2 regions of the Salimicrobium jeotgali genome follow, and region 1 is predicted to be linked to the other one. Evidence: predicted binding sites of a transcription regulator. Region 1 holds the regulator's gene; the other holds the start of a gene.
What was found. The regulator CtsR, encoded in region 1, represses protease genes until heat stress. The targets are predictions, from matches to a motif close to ATGGTCAATAAAGGTCAAACA.
Positions count from the first base shown of each region.

Region 1 (7,859 bases):
AAAAAAGTTCTTCCAAAATACTGCATCTCTCTCGTGTTACGATGTTTCACGTGGAACACAACCCCTACTCCAGGGTTGCGTCCATCGCTTCTTTGATCGTTTCCACACCAATCACTTCTATATTATCCGGTACAGTCCAGCCTTCCAGGTTTCTTGAAGGGATGACTGCCCGGGAAAACCCGAGTTTGGCCGCTTCCTGTACTCTTTGTTCAATACGGGATACGCGCCTGATCTCACCGGTAAGTCCTACTTCCCCGATAAGGATATCCGTTGCTTTCGGCACCTGATCACGAAAACTCGAAGCAATACTCACTGCGACTCCGAGGTCAATCGCCGGCTCATCCAGCTTCACGCCTCCGGCCACTTTCACGTACGCGTCGTAGTTCTGGAGGAGCAGACCTGCTCGTTTTTCCAGTACGGCCATAAGAAGAGGAACTCTGCTGTGATCGAGCCCGGTAGCCATTCTTCTCGGGTTCCCGAAAGCCGTGGGGGAAATGAGAGCCTGAATCTCCACGAGCACAGGTCTTGTTCCCTCCATCGATGCAACTACCGTTGACCCGGCCGTACCTTTGGATCGTTCTTCGAGAAATATCTCCGAAGGGTTTAATACTTCTTCGAGACCCGATTCCTTCATTTCGAAGATCCCCATTTCATGCGTGCCGCCGAAGCGGTTCTTCACGCTTCTGACGATCCGGAAAGTGTTGTGCTGCTCCCCTTCAAAATAAAGGACGGCATCAACCATATGTTCGAGCAGACGGGGGCCGGCGATGGATCCTTCTTTTGTTACGTGCCCGACGATGAACACGGGGATACCTTTTGTTTTGGCGATTCTCATCAGTTCACTCGTACATTCACGAACCTGGGACACGCTTCCCGGCGCGGAAGTGACCTCTTCCTTATATACCGTCTGAATAGAGTCGACCACCAGAAATTTCGGCTGCACCGTCTCTATATGAGCGACGATATGCTCGAGGTTCGTTTCTGCGAGAATGTACAACTGATCCGATGTAACGTTTAAACGGTCTGCACGAAGCTTCGTCTGCTTCGTCGATTCTTCACCGGAAATGTACAGGACGGGAAGGTTCTTGTCCGCTAACTGAGAGGAGACCTGAAGTAAGAGGGTCGATTTTCCAATACCCGGATCACCGCCTATTAAAACCATCGAACCTCCTACAATACCCCCGCCGAGCACCCGGTTAAACTCCGGCATCGCCGTCTCTATCCTCGATTCTTCTTTCAATGCGATAGACGTGATGCGCTCCGGTTTCGATCTGTTATCCTTATCGACCTGAAACGTGTGGCGGTCGTTCTTCCCTGTAATCGCTGTTTCCTCCACGAAAGTATTCCAGCGTCCGCATGCCGGACACTTCCCCATCCATTTAGGAGATTCGTTTCCGCACTCCTGACAGACAAATATCGTCTTCTTTTTAGCCACCTTACATCTCTCCTTACTGTATATTATATACGGGATTTCTTATATATAAGTTTCATCCCCGTTTCAATTTCATTAAAAATCACCCCGGCCTTTAAAAAAGAGCCTGCAGAATATAAGTTCGGGGCGCACGGGAGAGAAACATGCAAGTCCCTTCCGTTATTTCTTCCTCTTTGTATAATTATGAGGGAATAAAGAAAAAATCGGAAGGCATATGCCTTCCGATTCATACTTAAGCTTCTGAAGTTGCTGTGGATACTACGAATTCATTGTTTTCATCAAGATCGATGACCACTTTCTGTCCTTTGTGGATCGACTCTTTCAACAGTTCCTCGGACAGCAGATCTTCCACGTTCTTCTGCAGTGAACGACGAAGCGGTCTCGCACCATATTCCGGATCGAATCCTTCTTCGGCAATATGGGAGATGGCTTTATCCGAAAGTGTAAAGTCGATTTCCTGCTCCAGCAGACGCGTTCTGAGCTGGTCTGCCATGAGAGTCACAATGTCTTTCATGTGTTTTCTCTCCAGAGCATGGAAAACGATGGTTTCATCGATACGGTTAAGGAACTCAGGACGGAAAGCTTTTTTAAGCTCTTCGGTCACTTTCGATTTCATATCTTTGTGGTCCTGAGTCTGGTCTCCCATGGAAAACCCGACGTATTTATTTTCTTTCAATTCCTGTGCGCCGACGTTCGAAGTCATAATGAGCACAGTGTTCCGGAAATCTACGACGCGACCTTTACCGTCCGTCAGACGACCGTCTTCAAGTACCTGAAGCAGTACGTTGAATACATCCGGGTGCGCTTTTTCCACTTCATCCAGCAGCACGACAGAGTATGGTTTCTGACGGACTTTTTCTGTTAACTGTCCGCCTTCTTCATAGCCGACATAGCCCGGAGGGGAACCTACGAGACGGGACGTGCTGTGTTTTTCCATATATTCGGACATATCAACACGGATCATCGCGTCCTCTTCACCGAACATGCTTTCAGCGAGAGCGCGGGCCAGTTCTGTTTTACCTACACCTGTCGGACCTAGGAAAATAAAGGAACCGATCGGACGTTTAGGGTCCTTCAATCCCGCACGAGCCCGGCGGATCGCCTTAGCCACGGAATCGACAGCTTCCTCCTGACCGATGACGCGGTTATGAAGCGTATCTTCGAGGTGAAGAAGCTGTTCGCTTTCTTCTGTAGTCATTTTCTTCACAGGGACACCGGTCCAGAGAGAGACGATGGAAGCTATATCTTCGACAGTCACTTCGGAATCTTCCTGTCCCTGTTTTTCTTTCCATTTTTTCTGCGTTTCTTCCAGCTCTTCGCGTAACTTCTGTTCGTCGTCGCGAAGAGAAGCAGCTTTTTCAAATTCCTGACTCTGTACAGCCGCATCTTTTTCTTTACGGACTTCTTCGAGTTTCTGCTCCAGTTCTTTCAGGTTAGGTGGAGCCGTATATGAACGGAGGCGTACTTTGGAAGCTGCTTCATCTATGAGATCGATAGCTTTGTCCGGAAGGAAACGGTCTGTGATATAACGATCGGAGAACCGGACTGCTGATTCGATTGCTTCATCTGTAATCGTTACTCTGTGGTGTGCTTCATAACGGTCCCGCAGACCCTGAAGGATCTGTGTGGATTCTTCCGTCGTAGGTTCATCCACCTGGATAGGCTGGAAACGACGTTCCAGAGCAGCATCTTTTTCGATATACTTCCGGTATTCATCCAGCGTAGTGGCGCCGATACACTGAAGATCCCCACGGGCAAGAGAAGGTTTCAGAATGTTGGAAGCGTCAATCGCCCCTTCTGCACCGCCGGCTCCGATCAGTGTGTGCAATTCGTCAATGAAAAGAATGATATTCCCTGCCTGACGAATCTCTTCCATCACTTTTTTCAAACGGTCTTCAAACTCTCCGCGGTATTTAGTACCGGCGACGACCGTACCCATATCGAGGGTCATGACGCGTTTATCCCTCAGAATCTCAGGTACTTCGTTTTCCACGATCTGCTGGGCGAGTCCTTCTGCAACTGCAGTTTTACCGACACCCGGCTCCCCGACGAGTACAGGGTTGTTTTTCGTACGACGACTCAATACCTGTATGACACGCTGAATTTCTTCACTACGACCGATGACCGGGTCGACGTTTCCTTCTTTGGCAATGGACGTCAAGTCCTGGGCAAGGGAGTCGAGTGTAGGGGTGGTTTGACCGCTGCCCTGAGCAGCTCCACCGCCCTGGTTGCCGCCGCGACGACCCTGGCCGCCGGTCGATTCATTGTTCCCCAGCAGCTGAAGTACCTGTTGGCGGGCTTTATTCAGACTGACACCGAGATTGTTAAGCACTCGTGCAGCCACTCCTTCTCCTTCGCGGATCAGACCGAGAAGAATATGTTCCGTGCCTACGTAAGAGTGCCCCAATTTGCGGGCTTCGTCCATGGAAAGCTCAATCACCTTCTTGGCGCGCGGAGTATAGTGGATCGTCTGGGATTTCTGTTCTCCTGCACCGATCAGGTTCTCCACTTCCGTCTGGATGGTTTCAGCTTCCAGTCCAAGCGCAGTCAGCGCTTTCGCTGCAATACCCTCACCTTCTTTAACGAGACCTAACAGCACGTGCTCCGTACCGATATTACTGTGACCTAGACGCACGGCTTCTTCCTGGGACAATGCAAGTACTTTTTGTGCTCTTTCTGTAAATCTGCCAAACATCATAATTTGTTACCTCCTTCATTAGTTATCATCTTCAAGATTTATTCTTTCCCTGATCAGAGTCGCCCGTTTGATATCCCGGTCTTCGGGGTCCAGGGATTCTCCTGCGTACTGCTGGAGAAATCCGGGCTGGGTCAGTACCATCAGTTCATTTAAGATGGTGCGCGGTATGTCTTTCAGAAAATCCAGATCAATACCGAGACGAAGATCCGACAGACAGCCTGCTGCTTCTTTTGAAGTGATGACCCGGCTGTGTCTGAGCGTACCATAAGAACGATAAATACGATCTTCCAGCTGCACAGGTGAACGATTCATCAGTGTCTGTCTTGCCTTGCGTTCCTGCTCAATGAGCTGCTGCACAACGCTGTGCAGATCTTCCACGATGTCTTCTTCTGATTTACCCAGAGTAATCTGGTTTGAAATCTGAAAAAGATTTCCCACCGCTTCACTGCCTTCACCATATATTCCCCGCACGACGAGACCCAGCTGGTTGATTGCAGGGGTCATACGATTAATCTGTTTAGTGAGGGCGAGCGCGGGCAGGTGCATCATGACAGAGGCCCTCATTCCTGTTCCCACATTTGTCGGGCATGCAGTCAAATATCCGCGCTCTTCATCAAAGGCGTAATCTATTTTCTCTTCAAGCCAGTCATCCAGCTGAGAGGCCTGTTCCAGCGCTTTATCAAGCTGAAAACCAGGGAAATACAGCTGAATGCGAAGATGATCTTCTTCATTGACCATAATCGACACCTGTTCATTTTCACTGATAATGGTAGCTGCATTTTCTCTGTCTTCAATCAGATGGGGGCTGACCAGATGCTTCTCTACGAGCCCCCTTTTTTCTATCGGCTGAAGATCATCCATCTTCACGAGCTGCAGCCCTTCATATTCACGGAAAGAACTATCGGTAAAATGTTCATCCATGAAGGAAAGGACCTCCTCCAGCGGTTCACCTCTTGCTACCGTGGGGAATGGCTGGGAAGAGAAGTTTCTTGCAAGCCGGATACGACTGCTCAGTACAATATCACTGTCCGGTCCGTCGTGCCGCATCCACGGACTGATAGCCTCATTCATAAATTTCTCAAGAGACATCAGGAATCACCGCCTTTATCCTGGTTCAATTCTTCTTCAAGTGTTCTGATTTCATCTCTTACCTTGGCAGCTTCCTCGAATTCTTCCTGGTTGATAAGCTGATGAAGCTTTTCCCGGTGTTTCTCAATATCTCTGCGAAGATTCAGATCCCCGCCGGCTCGTTTTGGAACTTTGCCGTGGTGAGTCGTATTTCCGCTGTGCACCCGTTTCAGAATCGGATCCAGCCTTTCATTGAACGTCTCATAGCACGTGGCACAGCCGAATTTCCCGGCCTTCGTGAATTCCTGATAGGTCAGACCGCATCCGGAACATTGAAGACTTTCCTTCTGCTGCTGCTGCTTATTCCCCTGAAATAACTTTCCGGCACTTCCGCTGCCTTCCATATGAAAAAGTCCGGACAACAAATCATTCAGAGAGAACTTCTCTTCTTCCTGATTCATGTACCCCTGTTCCTTGGCACAGGAGTCGCACAAATGAACTTCATTTTTTTCACCGTTGATCACTTGGGTCAGATGAACAGTAGCCGGATACTTCTCACAGCGCTGACATTGCATACAAGCACACTCCTTTCTCTACTTATATTTAAGCTTCGATAACATAGCCGTCATTACTCTCGATCGTATTTCATCACGGAACGGTAATGGGAAAGCTAACGTATTTCTATCAATAACGCTCAAAATAAGTTCGGACTCTCTCGTCGTAATCACTTTATTTTCAAGCAGCCGTTCCACGATATCCAGAGCTCTAGACTGGGATACCTGCGGCTGAATGAGCAGTAATACTTCGTCGATGAGATCGGCTTCATCCAGATGCTGAATACGGCGGATGCGAATATATCCGCCACCGCCTCTTTTACTTTCCACTATATACCCTTTTTCCACAGTGAAACGGGTCTTAATCACATAATTGATTTGAGAGGGCACACACTGAAATTTTTCAGCCAGATCACTACGTTTTATTTCGATGACCTGATGCGGGTTATCCTGGATTATATGTTTCAGATATTCTTCGATGACATCGGATATATTCCGCATGGCCCTCCTCCTTCCTTTGACTTTGACTATCTTTGACTATAATTTTATTATACTCAAAATCATGAAGCATTCAACTATTTTGTTTGCAATAAACCCTTTCCCTGAACACCCTCCCATTAAAAGCATTTTGTCGGCAAATCACCATATCCTATCTTTACAAAAAAAGCCCGGCAGCAGGCTTTTAGAATCTGTGGATTACTGAAATTTCCCCGTCGAGTTTTCCCAACTCTTCCATCAAGGTTTGATCATCCAGTGTATTTGTTTTTGATAATTTCAAAATCATATAGATATGATCTTCTTTTTTGATTTCCACCTTTTCGATTTCAACTTCAAGATGTTCCAGCAGTGCAAAAATCTCCTTTACACCTTTCTGGTCTGCCACTGTAAGGTGATAAGCACCCTTTGCTACGTGCCTGAGATATTTTTCTTCCAGGTTATTCAACAGGATGAGGCTGAGAAGGACAAGAAAAGTGGCCAGCACCGCAATGTCGTACATTCCTGCTCCGACAATCAGTCCAATCCCCGCAACTGTCCATATAGAAGCGGCTGTCGTCAGGCCACGGATGGTGCTTCCGTTTACGATAATCGTACCTGCTCCAAGAAAGCCGATTCCGCTGATAACATAAGAAGGAATGCGGGCAGGATCAAAGCGGATATTGTCATATTTCTGGATATATTCTTCAAATCCGTATAGGGATAAAAGCATCATAATACACGCTCCGACACCAACAAGTATGTGGGTACGGAATCCGGCAGAGTGCCGTTTCAGTTCTCTTTCAAAACCTATCAGTCCTGAAAGAAACAGTGCAATCACCAGTCTGATCGTAAAAATATCAAAGTCTTCGTCAATAAATCCCGAAAAAAATTCTTTGAATTCTTCCATCCTGCTCCCCGCCTTTCCAGTTTCGACTTCTCTAAATATCCTACCCCTGCATAATAAGACTGAATCATAGAAGGGGTCGAGAAAGATCTTACCTATACAAAAGAAGCCCAGAGGGGGTGGCCTCTGGGCTTCTGACAATGTGGCAGCGCCCTACTCTTGCGGGGGGTAACCCCGACTACCATCGGCGCGGAAGAACTTAACTTCTGTGTTCGGCATGGGAACAGGTGTGACCTCTTCGCTATTGCCACCACATCTTAGGAAGGAATGAACCTTCAAAACTGGATAAGAAACATACGACCAACGTATAGAGAAGATCTCGATGGATTAGTATCCGTCTGCTGCACGTGTCGCCACGCTTCCACACCGGACCTATCAACCTCTTCGTCTCAGAGGCATCTCTACAAAGGGAAATCTCATCTCAAGGGGGGCTTCATGCTTAGATGCTTTCAGCACTTATCCCGTCCACACGTAGCTACCCAGCAATGCTCCTGGCGGAACAACTGGTACACCAGCGGTGTGTCCATCCCGGTCCTCTCGTACTAAGGACAGCTCCTTTCAAATTTCCAACGCCCACGACGGATAGGGACCGAACTGTCTCACGACGTTCTGAACCCAGCTCGCGTACCGCTTTAATGGGCGAACAGCCCAACCCTTGGGACCGACTACAGCCCCAGGATGCGATGAGCCGACATCGAGGTGCCAAACCTCCCCGTCGATGTGGAC
Region 1 covers NZ_CP011361.2:2,604,863-2,612,721, forward strand. Annotated here, with positions in the region: gene radA (DNA repair protein RadA) at 65-1,435, opposite strand; gene clpC (ATP-dependent protease ATP-binding subunit ClpC) at 1,665-4,130, opposite strand; gene mcsB (protein-arginine kinase McsB) at 4,149-5,219, opposite strand; gene mcsA (protein-arginine kinase activator protein McsA) at 5,219-5,773, opposite strand; gene AAV35_RS13345 (CtsR family transcriptional regulator) at 5,792-6,253, opposite strand; gene AAV35_RS13350 (MgtC/SapB family protein) at 6,435-7,136, opposite strand; rRNA gene rrf (5S ribosomal RNA) at 7,274-7,388, opposite strand; rRNA gene AAV35_RS13360 (23S ribosomal RNA) at 7,441-7,859, opposite strand, start outside.

Region 2 (7,859 bases), 800 kb from region 1:
TGGAAAGGGCATCGATTACGGAAGAGTTCGTATTACCGTTATAGTCGGAAGATACAAGCGGCTCTTCACTGTACCCCATGATACCTTTAAGTTCGCCTTCTGCAGCTTCTTTCAGTGCACTGTTCACTTCATCTACAGTTACATCTTTATCAAGTTCCGCCACGAAGTCAACGATGGATACGTTTTGTGTCGGAACACGCATAGCCATACCGCTCAGCTTGCCTTCGAGTTCAGGAAGAACTTTTGTAACTGCCTGAGCTGCGCCTGTAGTTGTTGGAATGATGTTCTGAGCTGCAGCACGGGCACGACGATAGTCTTTGTGCGGCAGGTCAAGGATCTGCTGGTCGTTCGTGTAAGAGTGAACTGTAGTCATCATACCGCGCTTAACTCCGAATTTGTCATGGAGTACTTTCGCATATGGTGCCAGGCAGTTCGTAGTGCAGGATGCGTTGGAAATAACGTGGTGGCTGTCCTGATCGTAGTCACCTTCGTTAACACCCATAACTACTGTAAGATCTTCACCTTTGGCAGGTGCGGAGATGATTACTTTCTTAGCTCCTGCATCAATGTGTTTCTTGGCATCGTCACGCTGTGTGAAGCGTCCGGTCGATTCGATGACCACTTCTACGCCCAGGTCGTCCCAGCCGAGCTGTGCCGGATCTTTTTCGGATTTCACGATGATTTCTTTACCGCCTACTACAAGGTTCTCGCCGTTGACTTCAACTTCTTCTTCAAGCGTACCGTGAACGGTATCATACTGAAGAAGGTGAGCCAGCATATTCGCATCTGTAAGGTCGTTTACAGCTACTACTTCCACTTCATCGTTTTTCAGAGCAGCACGGAATACGTTACGTCCGATACGTCCAAAACCGTTAATACCAACTTTTACTGTCATGCTGAATTCCTCCTTAGAATATTACATTTAATTATTTAAAGGGACGTATCCCTTATCAACTCTTTCGCTGCGCCTTCGTCGGTGATGAGAACGCTGCTCTTGCCGGGCTGGAAGTAGGAAGAGATGGCATCCGCTTTGGAACTGCCGCCTGCGACGGCAATCACCTCTCTGTCTCCTTCCAGGTCCTCGAGCTGAAGACCGACCGTTCTCACCTTATGCACTACTTCACCCGACTGGCTGAAGTAGTACCCGAAAGCTTCCCCTACCGCCTGCCTTTCTTTGATTACGGCAAGCTGGTCATCGGGGGTCTTTCTCCGGTTAGCCATCGTAAGTGCATCTCCGAGACCGTGGATGACGATGTCGGAAGAGCGGATGATACCGAGAACGTCTTTGACGGAAGGTTCCTCGATAATGTTCTGATACGATTCTTCACTGATCGGATCCGGCACATAAAGCAGACGGTAGTTCCCCATCGCTTTTTTGGCCATTTCCACACAAATCGTATTCGCCTGATGTTCCACCCGTTCTCCGAGGCCTCCCCGCGCCGGAACGAAGAGCCAGTCTTCCATCCCGGCCGAAGGGGTCATTCTCGAAGCCACGGAGGCCATCGTCGTCCCCCCGGTCACTGCAAGCGTCTGACCGGGTCCCGCAATAGACTGCAGGTACGTGACACACGCTTTTCCCATTTCCTCTTTCACCCACTCGGACTCGTCGCTGTCGCCGGGTACGACGATGACAGACTCCAGTTTTAGCTTTTCCCTTAAACGGTCTTCTAAAACCTTCACCCCTGAAACTTCCCTCATGTAAGGGGCCATGTTCTCAAGCAGGGACTTTCCTTCCCCGGTAAGCAACAGCCCCCGCGTAGTCACCTCCACCATTCCGCCGTTTTGCAGAAAGGTGACTTCGGAGCGTATGCTGCGCTCCTTGAGATTCAGGTTATCCGCAAGCGTCCTGCGTCCGATCGGTTCCATAAGTGAAACGTAATGGAGAAGCCGATATCTGTTCTGAATAATCTCCAGAACATCCGGATAAAGTTTCTTCTGTAATTCTATCCATTCTTTCATAAACATTGCTCCTTCAGTTTAAAAAGAAGATTGGGGCAATAACGTCCCACTACATCATTTTGTGTCCCGCTAGGAGCAAAAAAATATTTCCTTCACAAACTATACTACCAACTGCTGTTGAAAAGTGCAAGTTTAATACTTCTGCAAGCGCTCTCTTACAGCATTTTCGCTCAACTGCGGAAAAATGAGTTCCTCGCCATTCACATGTACGACCGGAATCTGGAGGGCGTACTTTTCATGAAGATCATCGTCCTCCTCTATATCCTTTTCCCGAAATTCAAAAGAATAATCATAAGCGAGCAGATCTATCCAGACTTTCACTTCTTCGCAAAGCGAACAGTTATTTCTTGAAAACAGAGTGATTTCGTTCATCTCCATCCCACCTTCACTTCCTCTTCATTTTACCACTGATGGAAAAGTTTTTCACTTAAAAAGAAGCAGCTAGGAAGCATGCTTCTTTCCATCGTAATAACCGCTGTCTATTTTTCTTTCTTTCGATTGAAGGAACGTGATCAGTTCTTTTTCCACCGTCCATCTGGGAGCCCGTTCTATCAGTTCATGATTAAAAGAAATTCTGCTCTGTGTCTTCATATCGAACAGATGAATTCTCCGGCTCTCCATCAACTGTTCCGTCCATAAAATCGTAAAGCGGATAACTTTTGCCATAGCAGTACCTCCCTGGTCCAAAGCGATTCAGCCGGATGCCTGCACGACTTTTAAGTCGAACAGTTCCGGCTGTCTGACCTTTTCTGAATGAAGAACACCAATGATTTCACTGCTTATATTGTAACAAAAAAGCCCTCCAAATGATATTGGAGAGCTTTCCGGTATATACAAGTGCGCCCGAGAGGACTTGAACCCCCGACCTATAGAACCGGAATCTATCGCTCTATCCAGCTGAGCTACGGGCGCATATCGACACAAAAACCATTATAAAGGGTATGTCTTCAGAACGCAAGTCCCCTTTAAATGTTTATTTCATCCGGGTTAGGGAAACAATATTCGTGGATATGAAAGTAAATTGTTTGACCTTCATTGACCATAAAGGTATGATGAACATACAAAATCATTCATTGAGAATGTAATGAGGAGGAATACATTATGAATCTAGTACCAACAGTAATTGAACAGACGAACCGCGGGGAACGGGCTTATGATATTTATTCCCGGCTGTTAAAAGACCGGATTATCATGCTCGGCAGTCCGATCGATGATAACGTATCGAACTCGATCGTAGCCCAGCTTCTATTCCTGGCTGCGGACGATCCCGATAAAGACATCTCCCTGTACATCAACTCTCCGGGCGGTTCCATCACTGCCGGTATGGCTATCTTTGATACGATGCAGTTCATTAAACCGGACGTTTCCACTATCTGCACAGGTATGGCAGCTTCCATGGGTGCTTTCCTGCTTAACGCCGGTACGGAAGGCAAGCGCTACGCACTTCCGAACAGTGAAGTGATGATCCACCAGCCACTCGGCGGTACTCAGGGTCAGGCTTCCGACATCGAAATCCATGCCAACAGAATCATCAGAATGAGAGAGAAACTGAACAAGATTCTCTCCGAGCGTACCGGTCAGCCTTATGAAGTTATTCAGCGCGACACGGACCGTGACAACTTCATGGATGCTCACGAAGCAGTGGACTATGGTCTGATCGACAAAGTAATGGAGAACTAATTTCACTATTACGACTCTATATTGAAAAACACTTTAAAAGCGGGCAGTATGGATCTTTTCCATACTGCCCGCTTTTTTTATTTGGTGCACCTCTTTCCTTCCCTCCACGTGCTCCCGAGGGAGTTGAAGGGAAGGATTATCACGTAATCGTGACGTTCAGCACGATTTTTCCCCTCCGAAGGTCACGAAAACCGCTTTTTCCTTCCTTTCGGAGAGAAGGAAGCGGGCTGAAGGGCAGGATAACGAAACTCCCGGGGCCTGAAATCATGACCGGGCAGTACAGACTCTCTTCTCTGAATGCAAAAAACCGGACGTCACGGACCGTCCGGTTTCATGTATGCTATTCAGTTTTGATACAGACTTCTTTTACCTCTGCTCCGGAGACTTTTCTCTGTATGTATATTTTTCAACTGAGCATTTATGCCTCTTTTACAAATTCCTCGAGCTTCGTCATGGCTTCTTCTTCATCATGGCCGTCCGTAACAAGCACTACTTCTTCGTCACCTGCGACAGCCAGACTCATCAGCCCCATTATACTTTTGGCATTTACCCGCTTTTCGTTCTTTTCAATGAAGACGTCCGAGCTGAAACGATTCGCCAGCTGGACGAACTGGGCGGCAGGTCTCGCCTGCAGTCCCGTGGATAATTCGACTTTCACCTTTTTTTCTATCACCGGTCATCCTCCTTCTTATAATCTATTTTGAAAGCGCATACAGTCTGTTCGAAAAAAACGTCCCCGGGGAAAGGGTGACGTTTCCAGTGGTTCTCATTATAGCATGAAAACCGTTTTAATACATCAGGTCCTCCCCGAAGTCCCGGAGACTTCCCCTCGTCTTACTTTTTCAGCGAATTCATCGATTTTTTTCAGACGGTGATTGATTCCGGATTTACTGATCTTGCCGCCCGGAACCAGTTCACCGAGTTCCTTCAGCGAGACGTCCTGATGCTCGAGACGCACCCGGGCCAGATCTCTCAGCTTCGGCGGCATCGCATCGAGACCTACTGTTTTATTGATGAAACGGATGTTTTCCACCTGACGGAACGCAGCTCCGATTGTTTTGTTGAGGTTGGCCGTTTCACAATTGACGAGACGGTTCACCGAGTTTCTCATATCACGGACAATTCTTACGTCTTCAAACTTGAAAAGCGCCTGGTGAGCGCCAATATTACTGATAAATTCGGTAATTTTCTCCGCTTCCTTCAAATAAGTGATGAAACCGTTTCTCCTCTCGAGCGTACGGGCGTGAAGGTCGAACGTGTTCATCATTTTGCACAGTTCTTCGTTGTGATACTCATCCGAAGAATTCATTTCCAGATGATAGGAAGACGTTTCAGGGTTATTGACGGACCCTCCGGCAAGGAAAGCCCCGCGCAGATAAGCCCTTTTTCCTTTCGTCGTACCGGAATACTTAGCGGGAATCTTTTTATTGACGGAAAGAGGGCCCTCCAGTATTTCCAGTTCCTTCAGTATTACTTCGGCATTCTCTTTCATCCGGACGATGTAGACGTTGTTTTTCTTCAGACGCATCTTCTTACGTACGAGCAGTTCGGCCGGGTAAGGAAACAGCTGCTTCATCAGCGTATAAATACGGCGGGCGATCGCTGCGTTTTCCGTCTGTACGTCCAGCAGATACTGTTTGTTTCTGAGCGAAAAAGTGCCGTTCATCCTTACAAGGGCTGCGAGTTCCGCTTCATTGGCTTCGAGGTCTTCTTTCATATTCGTAAGTTCTTTCTTTATTTCAGAGGCGAAGGACATCGTCATCCCTCCTTTCTAAACGCTGCGGTCGTTTATCATGTTGTACAGCAATTTGGACAGCTTCTCAGGGTCGTGACGGATCACCTGTTTTGTTCTGTCAATGATGTCTTCTTCGATAATCCTTATATTCATCGATCGCAGGCGGTCGAGGTCGTAGCTGACCGGCTGTGCGTTCTCTTTTGCGTAAAGTTCACGCATCTCGGAGCGGATCGGCTTATTGTGCACAATAATCGAATCCACCACGTCGTCCCCGATGTGATCATGGATCGCCTGCAGATGATCGGCAGCTGTGTAGTGGGAAGTCTCCCCTTCCTGGGTCATTACGTTACACACATACGTTACAGTCGCTTTTGTTTCGCGGAGCGCTTCTTTCACTTCGGGAATGATCAGATTCGGCAGTATACTTGTGTAAAGACTTCCGGGTGAAATGACGATCAGTTCGGAATCCATGATAGCATCAATGGCTTCCGGCAGAGGTTCGGCCGGCGTCGGGCTCAGGAACAGATGTTTGATCCGCTTGTTCGCCTCCGGTATCTTCGATTCACCGGAAACGATCGTCCCATCATCCATCTCGGCATGGAGATTCATCGAGTATTTGGATACAGGATAAATATCCCCTTTTACGTTAAGGACGCGGGAGAGCTGCTTGATCCCATCATAAAAATCACCCGTCATATTTGTCAGTGCAACGAGAAGAAGGTTCCCCATCGAATGGCCGGACAGGCCGTTCCCATCCGGAAACCTGTGTTGGAAAAGATCGAGCAGAATCGGCTCCGCTTCCGATAAAGCGGCAATTACGTTCCTGATGTCCCCCGGAGCAGGGATTTCCATCTCCGAGCGTATCTTTCCGGAGCTTCCACCATCATCAGCGATTGTCACCAGAGCAGACAGAGAAATAGGCTGCTTTTTCAGGCCTCTGAGAAGAACGGGCATCCCCGTTCCTCCCCCGACGACGAGCACTTTGTTCTCCGGCTGTCCCATCAGGAAAGTTCCCTTCTCTTTTCGATGTCCCTGTGCGTCACTTTCGTGAGGAAATCCTCCGCGAAATGCTGAGCCAGAAATTCGGCAATCGCTACAGAACGGTGCTGACCTCCCGTACATCCGATCGCCACTACAATCTGGGACTTCCCTTCTTTACGATAGCGGGGAAGCATGAAAGCGAGCAGATCCTTCAGTTTATCGAGGAACTGTTTCGTTTCGGCCCATTTGAACACATACTGCACCACTTCATCGTCAAGGCCGGTTTTCGGCCGCATCGTTTCCACGTAATGGGGATTCGGAAGAAATCGCACGTCGAACATAAGATCCGCATCAATCGGTACACCATGTTTAAAACCGAAAGACACCATCTGTACGGAGAACACCTGCTGTTCTTTCTCTTTAAACGTCTGGAGTATATCTTCGCGCAGCGCCTTCGGTTTCAGATCCGTCGTATTGAATATGGTCTGCGCTCTTCCTCTCAGCTCATCCAGCATTTCCCTTTCTTTTTTAATGCCTTCAAGCGGCAGTCCCTTCGGTTCGAGCGGATGGCTTCTTCTCGTTTCTTTATAACGGGACACCAGTTCCTGATCTTCGGCATCAAGGAAAAGTATATGATCCTCGACCCACTCTTCCTGGCTCAGAGCATCAAGCGACTCGATCAGTGAGTCGAAAAATTCCCTTCCGCGAAGATCCATTACGAGAGCGACGTTCTGGATATTGTTGCTCGGGTCCTTCATCAGTTCCAGAAATTTCGGAAGAAGCGCCGGAGGCAGATTGTCTACGCAGAAGTAGCCGAGATCTTCAAAACTCTGAACAGCCACCGTCTTACCGGCGCCTGACATACCGGTGATAATGACAAGTTTCGCTTTATATGCTTGCGGATCCATACTTTTCCCCCTTATCGGTACGTTGCTTTTTATTCTTCCTCATTATACTACGTTTTCGCAGCCTTATACAAAAAAGCGCAGGTGATAAACACCTGCACCTTAAAGATATACCTTAAAAAAGGGGCGACAGCCCGACGGGAGAACCATTACTCCCGTCCGTACGTTTCTCAGGAACCTACTTTTTCAAGTTCTTCCATCAGGTTCTCGATATAGTTTTGCGCAGACTGGGCGGCAATACTGCCATCTCCTGTAGCTGTCACAATCTGACGGAGCTCTTTATCACGGATATCCCCGGCAGCAAAAACACCCGGTACCTTCGTCTCCATTCTTTCATCCGTCTCGACGTATCCTTCCTCATTTGTAACCCCCAGGTCAAGGAAAGGAGTATTGAGAGGAATGAGGCCGATATAGACGAATGTTCCGTCTGTTTTCAGATCGTACTCTCTCTCTTCATTCTTATCATAGAGAGTGACACTGCCTACTTTACCGTTCACTTCGTTGATGGAACTTACAGTTGTGTCCCAGATAAAGTCGATTTTATCGTTGTCGAAAGCACGGTCCTGAAGAATCTTCTGGGCCCGAAGTTCGTCACGACG
Region 2 covers NZ_CP011361.2:708,671-716,529, reverse strand. Annotated here, with positions in the region: gene gap (type I glyceraldehyde-3-phosphate dehydrogenase) at 1-895, opposite strand, end outside; gene AAV35_RS03530 (sugar-binding transcriptional regulator) at 931-1,959, opposite strand; gene AAV35_RS03525 (glutaredoxin family protein) at 2,092-2,331, opposite strand; gene AAV35_RS03520 (hypothetical protein) at 2,401-2,625, opposite strand; tRNA gene AAV35_RS03515 (tRNA-Arg) at 2,798-2,871, opposite strand; gene clpP (ATP-dependent Clp endopeptidase proteolytic subunit ClpP) at 3,061-3,639, shown strand; gene AAV35_RS03505 (HPr family phosphocarrier protein) at 4,058-4,312, opposite strand; gene whiA (DNA-binding protein WhiA) at 4,436-5,395, opposite strand; gene AAV35_RS03495 (gluconeogenesis factor YvcK family protein) at 5,411-6,376, opposite strand; gene rapZ (RNase adapter RapZ) at 6,376-7,263, opposite strand; gene trxB (thioredoxin-disulfide reductase) at 7,431-7,859, opposite strand, start outside.
Region 2: clpP (ATP-dependent Clp endopeptidase proteolytic subunit ClpP) is a predicted target of CtsR. The motif match lies at 2,982-3,002, and genes of this name have one in related genera.